Regions from separate parts of the Cobetia sp. 1CM21F genome, predicted to be linked through region 3. Evidence: predicted binding sites of a transcription regulator. Region 3 holds the regulator's gene; each other region holds the start of a gene.
The links. The regulator LexA, encoded in region 3, represses DNA repair genes until DNA is damaged. The targets are predictions, from matches to a motif close to TACTGTNTANNTANACAGTA.
Positions count from the first base shown of each region.

Region 1: a site for LexA is predicted at 2,323-2,342, ahead of ruvC (crossover junction endodeoxyribonuclease RuvC). Genes of this name have one in related genera too.
Region 2: a site for LexA is predicted at 1,718-1,737, ahead of recA (recombinase RecA). Genes of this name have one in related genera too.
Region 4: a site for LexA is predicted at 1,678-1,697, ahead of recN (DNA repair protein RecN). Genes of this name have one in related genera too.

Region 1 covers NZ_JALNTQ010000001.1:1,334,347-1,338,541, reverse strand. Annotated here, with positions in the region: gene MSG32_RS05400 (zinc ribbon domain-containing protein) at 1-185, shown strand, start outside; gene aspS (aspartate--tRNA ligase) at 333-2,120, shown strand; gene ruvC (crossover junction endodeoxyribonuclease RuvC) at 2,401-2,979, shown strand; gene ruvA (Holliday junction branch migration protein RuvA) at 3,292-3,906, shown strand; gene ruvB (Holliday junction branch migration DNA helicase RuvB) at 4,147-4,195, shown strand, end outside.
Region 2 covers NZ_JALNTQ010000005.1:142,328-146,522, forward strand. Annotated here, with positions in the region: gene mutS (DNA mismatch repair protein MutS) at 1-932, opposite strand, end outside; gene MSG32_RS15350 (CinA family protein) at 1,147-1,635, shown strand; gene recA (recombinase RecA) at 1,851-2,918, shown strand; gene MSG32_RS15360 (regulatory protein RecX) at 3,151-3,735, shown strand; gene alaS (alanine--tRNA ligase) at 3,979-4,195, shown strand, end outside.
Region 3 covers NZ_JALNTQ010000002.1:1,015,200-1,019,394, forward strand. Annotated here, with positions in the region: gene MSG32_RS10005 (L,D-transpeptidase) at 1-21, opposite strand, end outside; gene MSG32_RS10010 (TetR/AcrR family transcriptional regulator) at 21-698, opposite strand; gene lexA (transcriptional repressor LexA) at 1,265-1,894, shown strand; gene MSG32_RS10020 (hypothetical protein) at 2,012-2,251, opposite strand; gene MSG32_RS10025 (DUF6586 family protein) at 2,504-2,983, opposite strand; gene topA (type I DNA topoisomerase) at 2,983-4,195, opposite strand, start outside.
Region 4 covers NZ_JALNTQ010000004.1:297,064-301,258, forward strand. Annotated here, with positions in the region: gene recN (DNA repair protein RecN) at 1-1,590, opposite strand, end outside; gene grpE (nucleotide exchange factor GrpE) at 1,968-2,591, shown strand; gene dnaK (molecular chaperone DnaK) at 2,795-4,195, shown strand, end outside.

The DNA.
Region 1 (4,195 bases), on a different contig from region 3:
GGATGGACAAGTTGCAGAAGATCAGCGCTGCGCCGCTGACGGAGTGCCCGGAATGCAAGACGGACCAGCTCGAGAAGCTGGTCTCCGCCGCCGGGTTCCGTCTGGCAGGCAGTGGCTGGTACGAGACGGATTTCAAGTCCGGCAGCAAGAAGAATCTGGCCGGTGGTAGCGACAGCACCGCCTGACACAGCTGGGATAGTGCGTCAGGCATCAGCGTGATGAGGGTCAGGGGCGCCCAGCGGGTACCCTTGACCCTCATCGCCAACGGCAGGCCCTCTGAGACAGATGCGCATCAGCGCGTCGATCATGAATTTGAGCAACAAGGAATCAACATGCGCAGCCACTATTGCGGCAAACTGAACGAGACCCTGATCGATCAGGATGTCACTCTGTGCGGGTGGGTGCACCGCCGTCGCGACCACGGTGGCGTCATCTTCCTCGACATGCGCGACCGTGATGGCATCGCCCAGATCGTCGTCGATCCGGACACCGTCGATGCCTTCGCCACTGCCGACAAGGCGCGCAGCGAGTTCGTGCTGCGTATCAAGGGCCGTATCCGTCTGCGCCCGGAAGGCACCCAGAACCCGAACATGCCGACAGGCATGATCGAAGTGCTGGCCAAGGACGTCGAAGTGCTCAACACCGCACAGACGCCGCCGTTCCAGCTCGACGACCACAACAAGGTCGGTGAGGAAGTTCGCCTCAAGTATCGTTATGTCGACCTGCGTCGTCCCGACATGATCGAGAAGCTGCGTCTGCGCTCGCGCATCACTCACAGCGTGCGCGCCCAGCTCGAAGCCCTGGGCTTCCTCGACATCGAAACCCCGATCCTGACACGTGCCACGCCGGAAGGCGCACGTGACTATCTGGTGCCGAGCCGCACCTACGCCGGCAGCTTCTTCGCACTGCCGCAGTCTCCGCAGCTGTTCAAGCAGCTGCTGATGGTCGCCGGTGTCGATCGTTACTACCAGATCGCCAAATGCTTCCGTGATGAAGACCTGCGTGCTGACCGTCAGCCGGAGTTCACCCAGATCGACCTCGAAGCCAGCTTCGTCGACGAGCAGGACATCATGGGCATGACCGAGACCATGATCCGTGGCCTCTACAAGGAAGTGCTCGATGTCGAGCTGGGCGACTTCCCGACCATGCCGTACTCCGAGGCCATCAGCCGCTTCGGTTCCGACAAGCCGGACCTGCGTATCCCGCTGGAACTGGTCGATGTCGATGACCTGATGAGCGGCGTGGACTTCAAGGTCTTCTCCGGTCCGGCCAAGGACGACAAGGGCCGTGTCGCCGCACTGCGTGTGCCGGGCGGTGCCAGCCTGTCACGCAAGGAAATCGACGCTTACACCAAATTCGTCGGCATCTACGGTGCCAAGGGCCTGGCGTGGATCAAGGTCAACGAACGTGCCAAGGGCGTCGAGGGTCTGCAGTCGCCGATCGTCAAGTTCATGGAAGACGTCGTGGATGAAGTGCTGGACCGCTGTGGCGCCGTCGATGGCGACATCGTGTTCTTCGGCGCTGACAAGGCCAACATCGTGGCCGAGGCCATCGGTGCGCTGCGCGTCAAGCTGGGTGAAGACCTCAACCTCTACACCCGCGAGTGGGCGCCGCTGTGGGTCGTCGACTTCCCGATGTTCGAAGCCGATGCCAACGGCCGCCTGAGCGCGCTGCACCACCCGTTCACCGCGCCGTCCTGCACGCCGGAAGAGCTCAAGGCCAACCCGGAAGCGGCACTGTCTCGCGCCTACGACATGGTCATCAACGGCACCGAGCTGGGTGGCGGCTCCATCCGTATCCACGATCAGGCCATGCAGCGTACCGTATTCGAAGTGCTGGGCATCGGTGAAGAAGAAGCGGAAGAGAAGTTCGGCTTCCTGCTCGACGCCCTGAAGTTCGGCGCGCCGCCCCATGGTGGTCTGGCCTTCGGTCTCGACCGTCTGGTGATGCTGATGACCGGCGCCAAGACCATTCGTGAAGTGATTGCCTTCCCGAAAACCCAGAGCGCCGGCTGCATGATGACCGACGCCCCGGGCGTGGTCAGCGGTGAGCAGCTCAAGGAGCTGAACATCCGTCTGCGTCAGAAGGTCAAGGTCGAGGACGAAAGCGGTCAGGCCTGATTCAGCGGCGCATGACCGAGAGAGTGACTGGTGGGGCCGTCTGGACTGATTCGATCAGACAAGGGCGGTCCCGCAGTGGCAGGTTTGTCCCTTTGACCTGGTAGGCGAGGGGGCGAGCAAGCCCGACAAGGCGGTGCGAGACTGTTTGCTGGCGTTCACGTCAGGCCATGACAGTGTCGCACCGCCTTTTTTGTGGCATGGTGGCTGGTTATATACACAGTAAGAGCGATGGCGCGATGACGACAGCGAAGACGCAAGGTGTGAGAAGCGAGGCGGCAGCATGATCATTCTTGGCATCGACCCGGGCTCACGTCTGACCGGGTATGGGGTATTGGATGTCTCTGCGGCCCAGCCTCGCTATGTGGACAGTGGCTGCATTCGCATGTCACAGGTCAGCCTGGATCAGCGCCTGGCGCAGATCTATGCCGGTATCAGCGAGGTGATCGCCCTGCATCGCCCCGCGGAATTCGCCATCGAGCAGGTCTTCATGTCCAAGAACGCCGATTCGGCGCTCAAGCTGGGCCAGGCGCGCGGGGCTGCCATCGTGTGTGCGGCCAATCACGGCTTGCCGGTGTTCGAATATGGGCCGCGGCAGATCAAGCAGGCCGTGACCGGTACCGGTGCCGCCGAGAAGTCACAGGTGCAGCATATGGTCACGCATACGCTCAAGCTTTCCGCCACGCCGCAGGCCGATGCCGCCGATGCGCTGGCCATCGCCTTGACGCATTGTTTCGCGCGTCGACGCCTGACGCCCGGCAATGACCAGTTGGAAGCCTTGGGGCTGGGGAATACCAGTCGACGCAAGGGAACCCGCGTACGGCGTAGCAGCAGCTGGCGAGACTTCGAGCCCGACGCCTGACATGCCGCTGAGCGACAAATGCGGTATTGTGCTCAATTAATAGCGATTTTTCAGTCACTTGTAGAGTGTCTGCCGAGCCTGGCAGCAGCCGATTGCGTGATGCGCCAAGCCGCGTGGCATCAGGCTTCGTGCCATCACCCAAGGTATGACTGTCAGAAAGATGCGACAAATTCGTCGTGACACTGGGACATGCCGCCTACGCTTCATCTTTGGTAGGCTTGCCCGCATTGTAACAATCCGTGCAGAGAATCGGGTCTGCGAGCAGCACGATCCCACCGAACACGTTCTCTGCCGAGCAAGGACAGCCGCAACATGATTGGACGCCTGACCGGGACATTGCTGGAAAAACAACCGCCGCAGCTGGTGCTTGACGTACAGGGTGTCGGTTATGAACTGGAAGCTTCGATGAACACCCTGTTGGGCTTGCCGGCCGTGGGCGAACATTGCCAGCTTTACACCCACCTGGTGGTGCGCGAAGACGCGCAGTTGCTGTATGGCTTCGGCAAGGAGCCCGAGCGTCGACTGTTCCGTGAATTGATCAAGATCTCCGGTGTCGGCCCGCGTCTGGCGCTGGCGATTCTGTCGGGAATGGAGCAGTCCGATTTCATTCGCTGTGTTCACGACGAAGACAGCCGAGCGCTGACACGTCTGCCGGGCGTCGGCAAGAAGACGGCGGATCGACTGATCATCGAGATGCGTGATCGCCTCAAGCATTGGACGCTGCCGGCGGATGATGGGCTGGATGAAATGGCGCGTGCCTCCCAGCCGCAACCGCCGGTCACCCATCCTCTGGCGGATGCCGAAGCCGCGCTGGTGTCTCTGGGCTACAAGCCTGTCGAGGCGGCCAAGATGCTCTCCGGGCTCGAGACCGGCGCCTCCACCGAAGCGCTCATCAAGGCGGCGCTGGCGCGCAAGATGGCCAGCTGAGGCCCCGCCAGGGCAGCAAACATGCGCCCTATAGTTTCCGTGAAGGAAACGGCGCATCGTGATTGGATTTATTGACTAGGGGTTGGCAGGTTACTGGGGTAGAAAGTGCGCGCTTGAACGCAGATGCGCTAGATCGTTGCACCGCCCTGGCAAACCTTGCCACCTGCCACTGACGCACGTTCATGGCCCATGACCCGCGTCATGTGCGTGACCTGCGTCATCAGGAGTTGAGCAAGCATCATGATGGAGTCGGACCGACTGATCTCCGCGGCGACGCATGATCCGGAAG
Region 2 (4,195 bases), on a different contig from region 3:
TTGAGCCAGCGCTTGAGCAGGCGTGAACCCATCGCGGTCGCGGTGACGTCCAGCACGCTGGCCAGCGTGTTGTCGCTGGTGCCGCCCAGGTTGGTATCGATCTCGAGGTTGCGACGGCTGGCGGCATCGATCACCACCGAGTCATCGCGGCTCTCGACGGCCAGCGCGGTCACGTGGGGCAGGCCGGTACGCTGGGTGTCGCGAGCGTAGTCGAGCAGGGCACCGGCTGCCGTGACGGCGCGCGTCAGGTGGCTGCAGCCGAAGCCGTTGAGGTCCTGGACGCCGAACTGATCGCACAGCAGGCGCAAGGCAGTCTCGTGATCGAAGTGCCAATCGCTCTGGCGGGTCAGGCCCGGGCGCGAGGCCAGGCTGGCGGGGAGGGTACGGCTTTCGCCGACCATGACTTCGGCAGGCGACAGACGCTGGATCTCGGCCAGCAGCTCGTCATCACCATTGACCTCGAGCACGCTGAAGCGACCGGAGGAGAGCTCGAGAGCGGCCAGGCCCCAGGTCTCGCCATCACGGTGCAGCGCCACCAGCAGGTTGTCACGGCTGGCATCCAGCAGCGCCTCATCATGCAGTGTCCCCGGGGTGACGATACGCACGACCTTGCGCTCGACAGGTCCCTTGCTGGTCGCCGGGTCACCGATCTGCTCACAGATGGCCACCGATTCGCCCATCTTGACCAGGCGTGCCAGATAGCCTTCGGCGCTGTGGTAGGGCACCCCTGCCATGGGGATCGGTGAGCCACCGGAGCTGCCGCGCGCCGTCAACGTGATATCGAGCAGTTGTGCTGCGCGCTTGGCGTCCTCATCAAACAGTTCATAGAAGTCGCCCATGCGATAGAACAGCAGCACGCCGGGGTGCTCGCGTTTGATCTTCATGTACTGCGTCATCATCGGCGTCATCTGGGGCGCGCTGTTCTTGGCCATGGCCATGGACTTCCTTGACTGCACTGCAATGGGAAAAAGCACACATGCGAGAGCACGGCATGCGGGATGCGCGATATTCTACGGACTGGCGCGGCCGGCTCCAATGCCTGTGATGTCTCATGCTCGCTGCCCTTTTCACCCGATGACCTCCACAAGGAGAAAGTTCGTGAGCCAATTGACTGGTACGACCCCTGAGGCTGCGTGCGCGAATGCCCTGGCTGAGCAGCTGCAGGCGCTGGCGGTCGCGCGCGGCGTGCGTGTCACTACCGCCGAGTCGTGCACCGGGGGCGGGGTGAGCGCCGCGATCACGGCGATTGCCGGCAGCTCCAGCTATTTCGATGCGGGCTACGTGACCTATTCCAATGCCACCAAGCAGCGCCTGCTGGGGGTCAGTGAGGCATCGCTTGAAGAGTTCGGTGCCGTCTCAGAGGCGGTCGTGTGCGAGATGGTGCGGGGCGCCTGTCGCGAAAGCGGCGCTGAGCTGGGGGTGGCGATCAGCGGTGTGGCCGGCCCCGGCGGGGGAAGTGACGAGAAGCCCGTCGGCACCGTGTGGCTGGCGTGGGGGAGCGAGGCGCGCCAGCAGGCACGCTGCTGTCACTTTCCCGGCGACCGGCAGGCCGTGCGCGACGCCGCGGTGCGGGAAGCGTTGCAGGGCTTGATCGAGCGCGTGGAGGCCTTGCAGATCGGCACCGAAGAGGCGTGAGCCCGATGCAAGCCCCGCGTTGAGGGTGCTGCCTGAAAAAGCGCATCACCGGACTGGCAGAGTGACGCAACTTGCGGCATTATACTGTCCATGTATACAGGGTTTTGCCACGACACCTCAGCCGCTAGTCTGACGGTGTCTGCTCAGCTCTCAGTGACAGAATTCTCTATTCCAGGTGGCAGCCCGTGTGGCTCCGCCGTTTGACAGGAGGCCACATGGCAAAGGACGACAATCGTACCAAGGCGCTGAACGCGGCGCTGTCCCAGATCGAGCGCCAGTTCGGCAAGGGCGCCGTCATGCGCATGGGCGATGCCCCGCGTGTGGCCATCCCGTCGGTTTCCACCGGTTCTCTGGGGCTGGATATCGCACTCGGCATCGGCGGCCTGCCCTTCGGGCGCGTGGTCGAGATCTATGGCCCGGAATCCTCGGGCAAGACGACACTGACCCTCTCGGTCATCGCCCAGGCGCAGAAGCAGGGCAAGGTCTGTGCCTTCATCGATGCCGAGCACGCACTGGATCCGTCCTACGCCGAGAAGCTGGGCGTCAATCTGGACGAGATGCTGGTCTCCCAGCCGGACACCGGTGAGCAGGCGCTCGAGATCGTCGACATGCTGGTACGCTCCGGCGGCGTTGACGTCATCATCGTCGACTCCGTGGCAGCACTGACGCCGCGTGCCGAGATCGAAGGCGAGATGGGCGACTCCCACGTCGGCCTGCAGGCGCGTCTGATGTCCCAGGCACTGCGCAAGGTGACCGGTCACATCAAGAACGCCAACTGCATGGTGGTGTTCATCAACCAGATCCGCATGAAGATCGGCGTGATGTTCGGCAGCCCCGAAACCACGACGGGCGGTAACGCACTGAAGTTCTACTCCAGTGTGCGTCTGGATATCCGTCGTACCGGCTCCGTGAAGTCCGGTGATGAAGTCACCGGTAACGAGACCCGCGTCAAGGTCGTCAAGAACAAGGTCGCACCGCCGTTCCGTCAGGCCGAGTTCCAGATTCTCTACGGCAAGGGCATCTATCACGCCGGTGAGGTGATCGACCTGGGCGTGCAGTGTGGTCTGGTCGGCAAGTCCGGCGCCTGGTACAGCTATCAGGGCAGCAAGATCGGTCAGGGCAAGGCCAATTCCGCCCAGTACCTGGAAGACAATCCCGCCATCATGGAGGAGATTGAAACCCAGATCCGTGCCCAGTTGCTGGCAGCACCGGAAGCCAAGGAAGAGCCGAAAGAGACCGCGGCCGCCGAGAGTGAAGACGACCTGGATATCGATCTCGATTGAGGTTCGTCCAGAAGAAAAAGCAAGAGCGCCAGCCGCCAGGCTGGCGTCATCGCACCGTGTCGTTTCCGACCCGGTGCGATGATCCCAAGGCGCCCGCCCCGATGACTCGGAGGCGGGCGCCTTGCGTTCACGTCCATCGATGTCCTTCTGCTCAACCCCGGGGAGCATGACCATGCACGATGACAGCGCTGAAATGGGTGGGTCTGAGTATCAACCGCTCGATTCAGGCGAGATGACGCCGCAACGGCGTGCGCGCAATGATGCCATCGCGCGTCTGGCGCGCCGCGAACATAGTCGCCGCGAGCTGCACGACTATCTCAAGGAGCGTGACTACCTGCGGGCGGTCAGCGATGACGAGTTGGCAGAGCGCCAAGCCGCGGGCGAGGAGGGCGCGCAGGCGGCCTTGAGTCGCGATGAGGTCGAGCTGCTGATCGAGGAGGTGCTGGAGCGCATGGCCGAGGAGGGCCTGCAATCCGATGAGCGCTTTGCCGCCAGTTTCCTGCGGACGCGAGTGCTGCGCGGGCAGGGGCCGAGGCGTATCCAGCAGGAGCTGCGCCAGCGTGGTATCGATAGCGAGACGCTCAATGCCGTGATGCGTGCCGCCAGTGACCCGACGCCGGATGCCTTCGGTCATGTCGAGGCGGTGGATTTCTTCGAACTGGCGCGCGAGACGCTGGCCAGGCGCTTCTCCGGCCCCGGCGAGGGGCACAAGGAGCGCGCACGGCGCGAGCGCTTTCTGCTCCAGCGCGGCTTCGACTATGAGCAGCTGCGCTATGCCATGGAGTCCGCCTGGAGTGATGAGGGCGAAGAAGGCTAGCTGGCGGGTGGCTGTTTGGCTCTCATGACGCGCAAACCGGCGCTTCAAGACATTCCCCCCCCCTTTAGCTTGCGCGAACAGGCGTTATACTAGGTCGTCTTGCGACGGCACGGGGCAGGCGCCTTCTTTCATGCTTTTCATTGCACCTCCATGCATACCCACATGGATGAATATGCAGAAACCATGCGGAAGTCATGCAGAAGACCCCCGGAGCGTCTTTACGCACATCGCTACGGAACCTCTATGAAAAGCGCAGAAATCAGAAACGCCTTCCTGACCTATTTCGAGAAGCAGGGCCATACCATCGTTCCCACCAGCTCCCTGGTGCCGAACAACGACCCGACCCTGCTGTTCACCAACGCCGGCATGGTGCCCTTCAAGGATGTCTTCCTGGGCCGTGATCCGCGTGGCTACAGCCGTGCGACCTCCGCGCAGCGCTGCGTGCGCGCCGGTGGCAAGC
Region 3 (4,195 bases):
CACCGCTACCCAGCAGGCCATCAGCTGGCCGCCTGGGTGACCGCCTCACCATCTCCGAGCGTGGCCGGCAACGGCGCTGCCATCGCCGCGACCACCACCGGCCGCATGTGCTGGATCAGCTCGCGCACCGTGGTGTGATGGCCGTACTCGGCCTCCTCGATATCGCGCAGCGCATCCAGGCCCGAGAAGGTGAATATCACGCTGCCGAGCATGAAGTGCAGACGCCAGAAGCGCTCGTTGTCCGGCAGATCAGGCGTCGCCAGCTTCAGAAGCTCGGCGAAGCGGCTGAAGACCGTGCCGTAATGCTCGCGGATATAGCGCCGCATGTGGCCCTGACCCTGGGTATAGGCAAGCCCGAGCAGGCGCATGAAGGTACGCAGGCTATTGCGCTCGGCCGGCACCTCCAGCACGGTACGCGCCATCACCTCCAGCAGGACCTCCAGCGGCACCTGGCGCCCGGCGTATTGCTGCTCGACGCTGTCGAGTGCCGCGTGGAAACGCTCACTGAACGGATCGAGATAGCGTGCGAAGACCGCCTGGATCAGCGATTTCTTGGAGCCGAAGTGGTAGTTCACCGCCGCCAGATTGACCTTGGCCTTGCTGGTGATGTTACGCAGTGAGGTCTCGGCGAAGCCGCGCTCGGCGAACAGCACCTCGGCAGTATCGAGGATGCGGGTAACGGTATCAGTCTGGGCCATGGGCGGAACCCTTGTCAGGTAGAAAAGGACTGGAGTCGTAGGTCACGGCGCAAGCCCCGCGCGGCGACTCTCTCATGAGGTGGTGCAGGTTCACCGCAAGGCGCGTTCGATCATGACACCCGTGAGCACTACCATCGGCGAACATTCGTTTGAAACACTTTGATTCTAGCGCGCCATGCCATGACTGACAATTCTCTCGCGTTTCAAACGCCAGAGGTTTAGCCAAGCCTGATATTCCCTCAGCGCTGACCATCCCGATTCAAGGGCTCGTCATGCTCGGTGACTGACCACCCCGCCAGAGCCAGGCCGGGTTCATTTCCAGACATTCATCTCCAGACATTCACCTCCAGACATTCACTTCCAGACATTCCCTTCAAGAAAGAATGCCTCGGATATCGGCAGGAAAAGTCGCCAGACAGCGATATCCCGTCGACTACCTGCCCTTTGAGGCCACCACGCAAGCCACGATGCCTTGCATGACCGCCATGACTGGATACAATGACAGTTGTATGGATGCACACCCCGTGCCGTCAGCTCAAGATGCCGCCCAGGCCAAAGGCAATGCCATGACCCAGCCGCTTACTCCGCGCCAGCAGGATGTCTTCGACTTCATCATCAAGACCATCAAGTCCTCTGGCTACCCGCCGACGCGGGCCGAAATCGCCCAAGCGCTGGGCTTCCGCTCACCGAATGCCGCCGAGGAGCATCTGCGTGCCCTCAAGCGCAAGGGCGCCATCGAGATGGTGCCGGGCACCTCACGCGGCATTCGCGTGCCGTCGCTGGCTGACGTCGACGACAGCGCCAACGATGGCCTGCCGGTGATCGGGGAAGTGGCCGCCGGCAGCCCGATTCTTGCCAGCGAGCATATCGACCGTCATTGTCCGCTACCGAGCGACTACTTCTCGCCGGCTGCCGACTACCTGCTGCGTGTACGCGGCGTGTCGATGAAGGACGTGGGGATTCTGGAAGGTGACCTGCTGGCCGTGCACCGCACCAGCAGCGTGCGTGACGGCCAGATCGTGGTGGCACGTCTGGGGGATGAGGTCACCGTCAAGCGCTTCCGCCGTGACGGGCATTACGTGTGGCTGGAAGCCGAGAACGAGGACTTCTCGCCGATCAAGGTCGACCTGCGCACGGACAGCCTGGAGATCGAGGGTCTCGGGGTGGGCGTCATCCGCGATGGTGGCCTGCACTGAGACCTTGACCAGCGGCGCTCTTCTCGCAAAGCTCTGAGCAACAGAAAAGCCGCACGCATTGCACAAAAAAACCCGCCTCAAGGCGGGTTTTTTTGTGCGCGAAGCGCGAGCGATGAATCAGTGCACGATGCCTTCTGACTGCTCGTCCTCGTCTTCTTCGCCATCCCAGAGGCGAGTCCGGGTGATGGCGTGGTCGATCATCTCACGCGCGACCTCGAAACGATTGTCACGCAGCAGATCAGCGGCCTCGTCCGAAATGCGAATGCTGAGCAGCGGCTCACCTTCGCTTTCCGCGGCGCGCAGAATCACTTCACCATCTTCCATTTGCACAATTTCAAGTACGGCGGGATCGGACACGTCATTCCTCCTGCACGGCATCTCGCGAGATACCGGCGTCGTTGTAATCGTCAGCGCGACGGCTGGCAAGCCCGGCACCGTGTTGCCATCAGCGACGCAGAAAAAAGTACGACCACAGCCAGAGCCATGGTCGTACCGGAGAATGCAGGGCTTGCCACAATGCGATCAGTCTAGCACCCGTGAAGGCGAAACGTCACCCGATTGCCATGCGCCAGTCATCACCAGCGTGCAGCACCAGATCAACGCCTTGACCTACCACTCGACACTCGACTCGCGCAGCTGCGGCAGCAGCGCCTTGAATGCCGTGATGGCGGCGCTGAGACGCTCGGCCAGCGAGGCGCTCGAGGCTGCCGCGATGATCAGACCATCACCACGCGAACGCGATTCCTCGCGGCGAGCGACGCCGCCCTCTTCATGCAGGCGGGTCACATCCGCGACCAGCTCAGACAACCAGCTGTCGGGGCGCTCCAGCAGGCTGCGCAGCTGCTCGACCTCGGCGATGGGCGTCGGCGGCGACGCCAGGCGCTCGCGCCAGCTACCCTGCGGCCAGCGCGCCGTCACGGCACATTCTTCCAGCAATGACGCCAGCGCCAGCTCCAGCAGGGCGAGCGCGCCCTCTTCACCGGCCATGCGACGCGCCACGGCATGCTCATCGTCGCCAGAGGCTGCTGACTGGGCCAGCAGCAACTCGGCCTGATACAGCAGCTGATTGGTACGGGCACGCTGGCTCATCAGCTCTTGGCTCCCTTGCGCTTGTCCTCGACGACCCAGCGGCCGTTGTCGTAGGTGGCCTTCCAACCGGTCGCCTTGCCTTCCTCATCGGTCATGACGTACTGAGCCTTGACCTTGCGCGAGAAGCGAATCTGCGCCGGACGTCCGTCCGGGTCCTGATCCGGGGCCTCGAGAATGAAGTGATACTTCTCCGGCAGCTCGTCGGCATGCGCCTTGAGCTCCTTGACCAGCGGCGGACGCGTCTCGCGATTCTTGGGGAACTGACTGGCCGCCAGGAACAGGCCACTGGCGCCATCGCGCAGCACGTAGTGGTCCTCGACCTTGACGCAGGCAAGTTCCGGCATCGGAATCGGGTCCATCTTCGGCGGCGCCACTTCACCGGACTTGAGCAGCTTGCGGGTGTTCTTGCAATTCTCGTTGGTGCAGCCGAAGTACTTGCCGAAACGCCCGGTCTTGAGCTGCATGTCGGAGCCGCACTTGTCGCACTCGATCACCGGGCCATCGTAGCCCTTGATGCGGAACTGACCTTCCTCGACCTCATGACCGACACAGTCCGGGCTATTGCCGCAGACGTGCAGCTTGCGCTGCTCATCGATCAGGTAGCTGTCCATCGCGGTGGCGCAGATCGGGCAGCGACGCTTGGCGCGCAGCGCATCCGTCTCGGCATCTTCACCGGCATCGGCCGCCACGGCTTCATCGCCCGGCAGCAGATCGATGGTGGTCTTGCAGCGCTCCTTGGGCGGCAGGTTGTAGCCGGAACAGCCCAGGAAGACCCCGGTCGAGGCGGTACGAATCTGCATCTCACGCCCACAGGTCGGGCAGGCGATGTCCGTCGGCACCGGCTGGTTGGGACGCATGCCCTCTTCGGACTGGGCGTGGTCCAGCTCGGCCTTGAACTCGGCGTAGAAGGTGTCCAGCAGCTCGCGCCAGTTGCGCCCGCCGTTGGCCACCTCATCGAGATAGTCTTCCATGCGCGCCGTGAAGCCGAAGTCCATCAGGTCCTTGAAGGACTCGCTGAGGCGATCGGTGACGATATCGCCCAGCTTCTCGGCATAGAAGCGACGGTTTTCCAGCGCCACGTAGCCACGGTCCTGGATGGTGGAGATGATGGCGGCATAGGTGGACGGACGACCGATACCGCGCTTCTCCAGCTCCTTGACCAGGCTGGCCTCGGTGTAACGCGCCGTGGGCTTGGTGAAGTGCTGCAGCGGC
Region 4 (4,195 bases), on a different contig from region 3:
GCGTGCCAGCTCGCGCACGCGGCCGCTTTCATCCAGCAGCGCCATATGGGTGCGGGTCGTGTCCTTCTCGGCCTGCTTCTCTATATGCAGGTGCTGATGCGCCTGTGCGGCGACCTGCGGCAGGTGCGTGACGGTCAGCACCTGGCCCTTGTCGCCCAGGCGACGCAGCAGCTGACCGACGATCTCGGCGGTGGCGCCGGAGATGCCGACATCGACTTCATCGAAGACCAGGCTGGGGATGGTCGAGCGACTGGCAGCCACGACCTGGATCGCCAGTGACACACGCGAGAGCTCGCCGCCGGAGGCCACCTTGGCCAGCGCACGTGGCGGCTGGCCCGGGTTGGCGCTGATGCGGAAGTGGATACGCTCCATGCCTTCCGGCTGCGGGCGCTCCCGCGCCTCGATGGCGACCTCGAAGGTGGCCTTGCCCATGCCGAGGAAGGCCAGCTGGTCCTGGATGTCGCTGGCCAGTTGCGGGGCGGCCGTGGCGCGTTTGGCGCTTACCTCACTCGCCAGCCCCTTCCAGGCCTCGCGACGCTGAGCCACTTCTTCGCGCAAGGCTTCGATGGCCTCCTCATCGCCACCCAGGCCGTCGAGTTCTTCGCTCAGGCGCTGATGAAGGCCATGCAGCTCGTCCGGCATCACATGATGCTTGCGCGCGATCTGGTGAATGCGGCTCAGGCGCTCATCGACGAAGGCGAGACGCTCGGGATCGAGTTCGGTGACTTCCACGAAGCGGTGCAGCTCACGTGCCGCTTCTTCTATCTGGATGCGCGCTTCCTCGAGCATGCCCAGCGCACTGGCCAGTGAGCCGTGTTCGTTGCCCGGCAGATGCGCCAGGCGCGCCAGGGCCTGGTTGAGGCGCGGCAACGCACCTTCTTCGTCGTGATCACAGCATTCGGCGGCGGACTGCGCCTCGGCCAGAATCTGCTCGGCATTGGCCAGCGTTTCCTGCTCCTGCTCCAGGGCTTCCAGCTCCCCTTCGCACAGCGCCAGTTCATCGAGCTCCTCGACCTGATAGCGCAGCAGCTGGCGGCGCGCACGCACCTCATCGCCATCATTGCTCATGCGCTTGAGGCGACGATGCGCCTCCTGCCAGTGACGGAAGTCCTCGCGCAATTGGGCAGCCTGAGTCTCCAGGCCCGCATATTCGTCGAGCTGACGCAGATGCGTCTCTTCCTTGAGCAGGGAGTGATGGGCGTGCTGGGAGTGGATGTCGATCAGGTGCTCGCCCAGCTCGCGCAGGTCGGCGATGGTGCAGGGCGTGCCGTTGATCCAGGCCTTGGAGCGGCCGCTGGCGGTGATAACGCGACGCAGCAGGCAGTCGTCGCTGCCCAGTTCGCGCTCATCCAGCCACTGGCGGGCGTCGCCAAGCTCACTGATATCGAAACGCGCGATGAGGTCGGCGCGGTCGGCGCCATGGCGCACGCTGCCGGCATCAGCACGCTCGCCCAGGCACAGGCCAAGGGCGCCGAGCAGGATGGACTTGCCGGCACCGGTCTCGCCGGTGATGGCGGTCATGCCGCGGCGGAAATCGAGTTCCAGCGTTTCGACGATGGCAAAATCTTGGATGGCGAGTTGCAGCAGCATGACTACCTCCGAGGGGGGCTTTGACGTACGCCGTGCTGGGGGAACATCAGCGGACCCGGACTCGATGGGCGGGCTACGGTGTCGCCATACAGTATGTTTATACAGTGAGCATGGCTTTTTATACAGCACGTTCGGGTGGCCTTCAATCCATGCCGGACTCAGTGGGGAGAAAAGCCCGCGGCAAGGCTTGAGAAGCGATGTGCTGTCCCCATATAGAGGCACTGACACTTTCAGTCGGCAGCAATGGCCTGGCCTTGCTGCCTCTCAAGGCAACTCATGGCCTGTCTGTCAGCCAGTGCGCGTGATGCTTCGCGACAAGCTCAGCAGGCCACGAATCAGGGCAATGGCGCATAGACGCCGGCCCGCAGGAGATCAGCATGGCTCAGGACCCGCAGACCCCGATGGATGAAGAGCTTCAGCGTGCCGCTCGCGATGCCGAGCCGCAGCCGGAAACGCCGGAAGGTGAAGTGATCGACAACGTACTGGATGCCGACGATACCGGCGCCGAAGGCTCTCTGGTGGACAACCCGGAAGCCGAGATGCTGGCCGCCCAGGTCGAAGAGCTTGAGCAGGCCGTCAAGGAAGCCAAGGACCAGGCGCTGCGTGCGGCTGCCGATGCGCAGAACGCGCGCCGTCGTGCCGAGCAGGACGCCGAGAAGGCGCGCAAGTTCGCGCTGGAGAAGTTCGTCAAGGAAATGCTGCCGGTGGTGGATTCCCTCGAGAAGGCACTGGAATCCATGTCGGGTGACGAAGCGGCCAAGACCCACGTCGAAGGCATCGAGATGACCTTGAAAATGCAGCTGGATGCCCTGAACAAGTCAGGCGTCGAGCAGCTGGATCCGCACGGCGAGCCCTTCGATCCGGAATACCATCAGGCTGTCGCCATGGTGCCGTCCCCGGACGCGGAGCCGAACAGCGTCATCGACGTGATGCAGAAGGGTTACACCCTCAATGGCCGCCTGGTGCGTCCGGCGATGGTGGCAGTCAGCAAGGCCTCCTGAGGCCTGCGCGCTCCCGACGTCCGATAGGCGTTGGATCGCGCCCTGTGGGGGCTCAGGGCGATCCGGCCCGGGAAAATTTGCCCGGCCGGGTCTTGAAACCCTGACACGCGACCCCATCTAGAGAAACAAGTTCAGGCACCGACACAAGGTGCCGACATCCAGACTTATCTTTCAGGCTAGCAACAGATTCGAGGTATACGATTATGGGACGCATCATCGGTATTGACTTGGGTACTACCAACTCCTGTGTGGCAGTGCTCGACGGCGAGAAAACCAAGGTCATCGAAAACGCTGAAGGCGGTCGCACCACACCGTCCATCATCGCTTACACCGACGACAACGAGATTCTGGTCGGCCAGTCGGCCAAGCGTCAGGCAGTGACCAACCCGGAGAACACTCTCTTCGCGGTCAAGCGCCTGATCGGTCGCAAGTTCAAGGATGATGTGGTTCAGAAAGACATCAAGATGGTGCCGTACAAGATTGTCGAAGCCGACAACGGCGACGCCTGGGTGCAGGTGAAAGACAAGAAGATGGCACCGCCGCAGATCAGTGCGGAAATCCTCAAAAAGATGAAGAAGACCGCGGAAGACTACCTCGGTGAAGAAGTCACCGAAGCCGTCATCACCGTGCCGGCCTACTTCAACGATTCCCAGCGTCAGGCGACCAAGGACGCCGGCCGCATCGCGGGTCTCGACGTCAAGCGCATCATCAACGAGCCGACTGCCGCAGCCCTCGCCTACGGCATGGACAAGTCTCGTGGTGACAAGACCATCGCGGTCTATGACCTGGGCGGCGGTACCTTCGATATCTCCATCATCGAAGTCGCCGACGTCGACGGTGAGACCCAGTTCGAAGTGCTCGCCACCAACGGCGACACCTTCCTGGGTGGTGAAGATTTCGACATGCACCTGATCAACTACCTGGTTGACCAGTTCAAGGCAGACAGCGGTATCGATCTGTCCGGCGACAACCTCGCCATGCAGCGTCTGAAGGAAGCCGCCGAGAAGGCCAAGATCGAGCTGTCCAGCGCTCAGCAGACCGACGTGAACCTGCCGTACATCACGGCTGACAACACCGGTCCGAAGCACCTGAACGTCAAGGTGACCCGTTCCAAGCTCGAGTCTCTGGTCGACGACCTGGTCGCACGCTCCCTGAAGCCGTGCCAGACCGCACTGTCCGACGCCGGCCTGTCCGCCTCCGAGATCGACGACGTCATCCTGGTCGGTGGTCAGACCCGCATGCCGCTGGTGCAGTCCAAGGTGGCCGAGTTCTTCGGCAAGGAAGCTCGCAAGGACGTCAACCCGGATGAAGCGGTCGCCGTCGGCGCCGGTATCCAGGGCGGCGTGCTGGGCGGCGACGTCAAGGACGTGCTGCTGCTGGACGTGACCCCGCTGACCCTCGGTATCGAGACCATGGGTGGCGTGCTGACGCCGCTGATCGAGAAGAACACCACCATCCCGACCAAGAAGTCCCAGGTGTTCTCCACCGCAGACGACAACCAGAGCGCGGTGACCATCCACGTCCTGCAGGGTGAGCGCAAGCAGGCCGCGCAGAACAAGTCTCTGGGTCGTTTCGACCTGGCCGACATTCCGCCGGCACCGCGC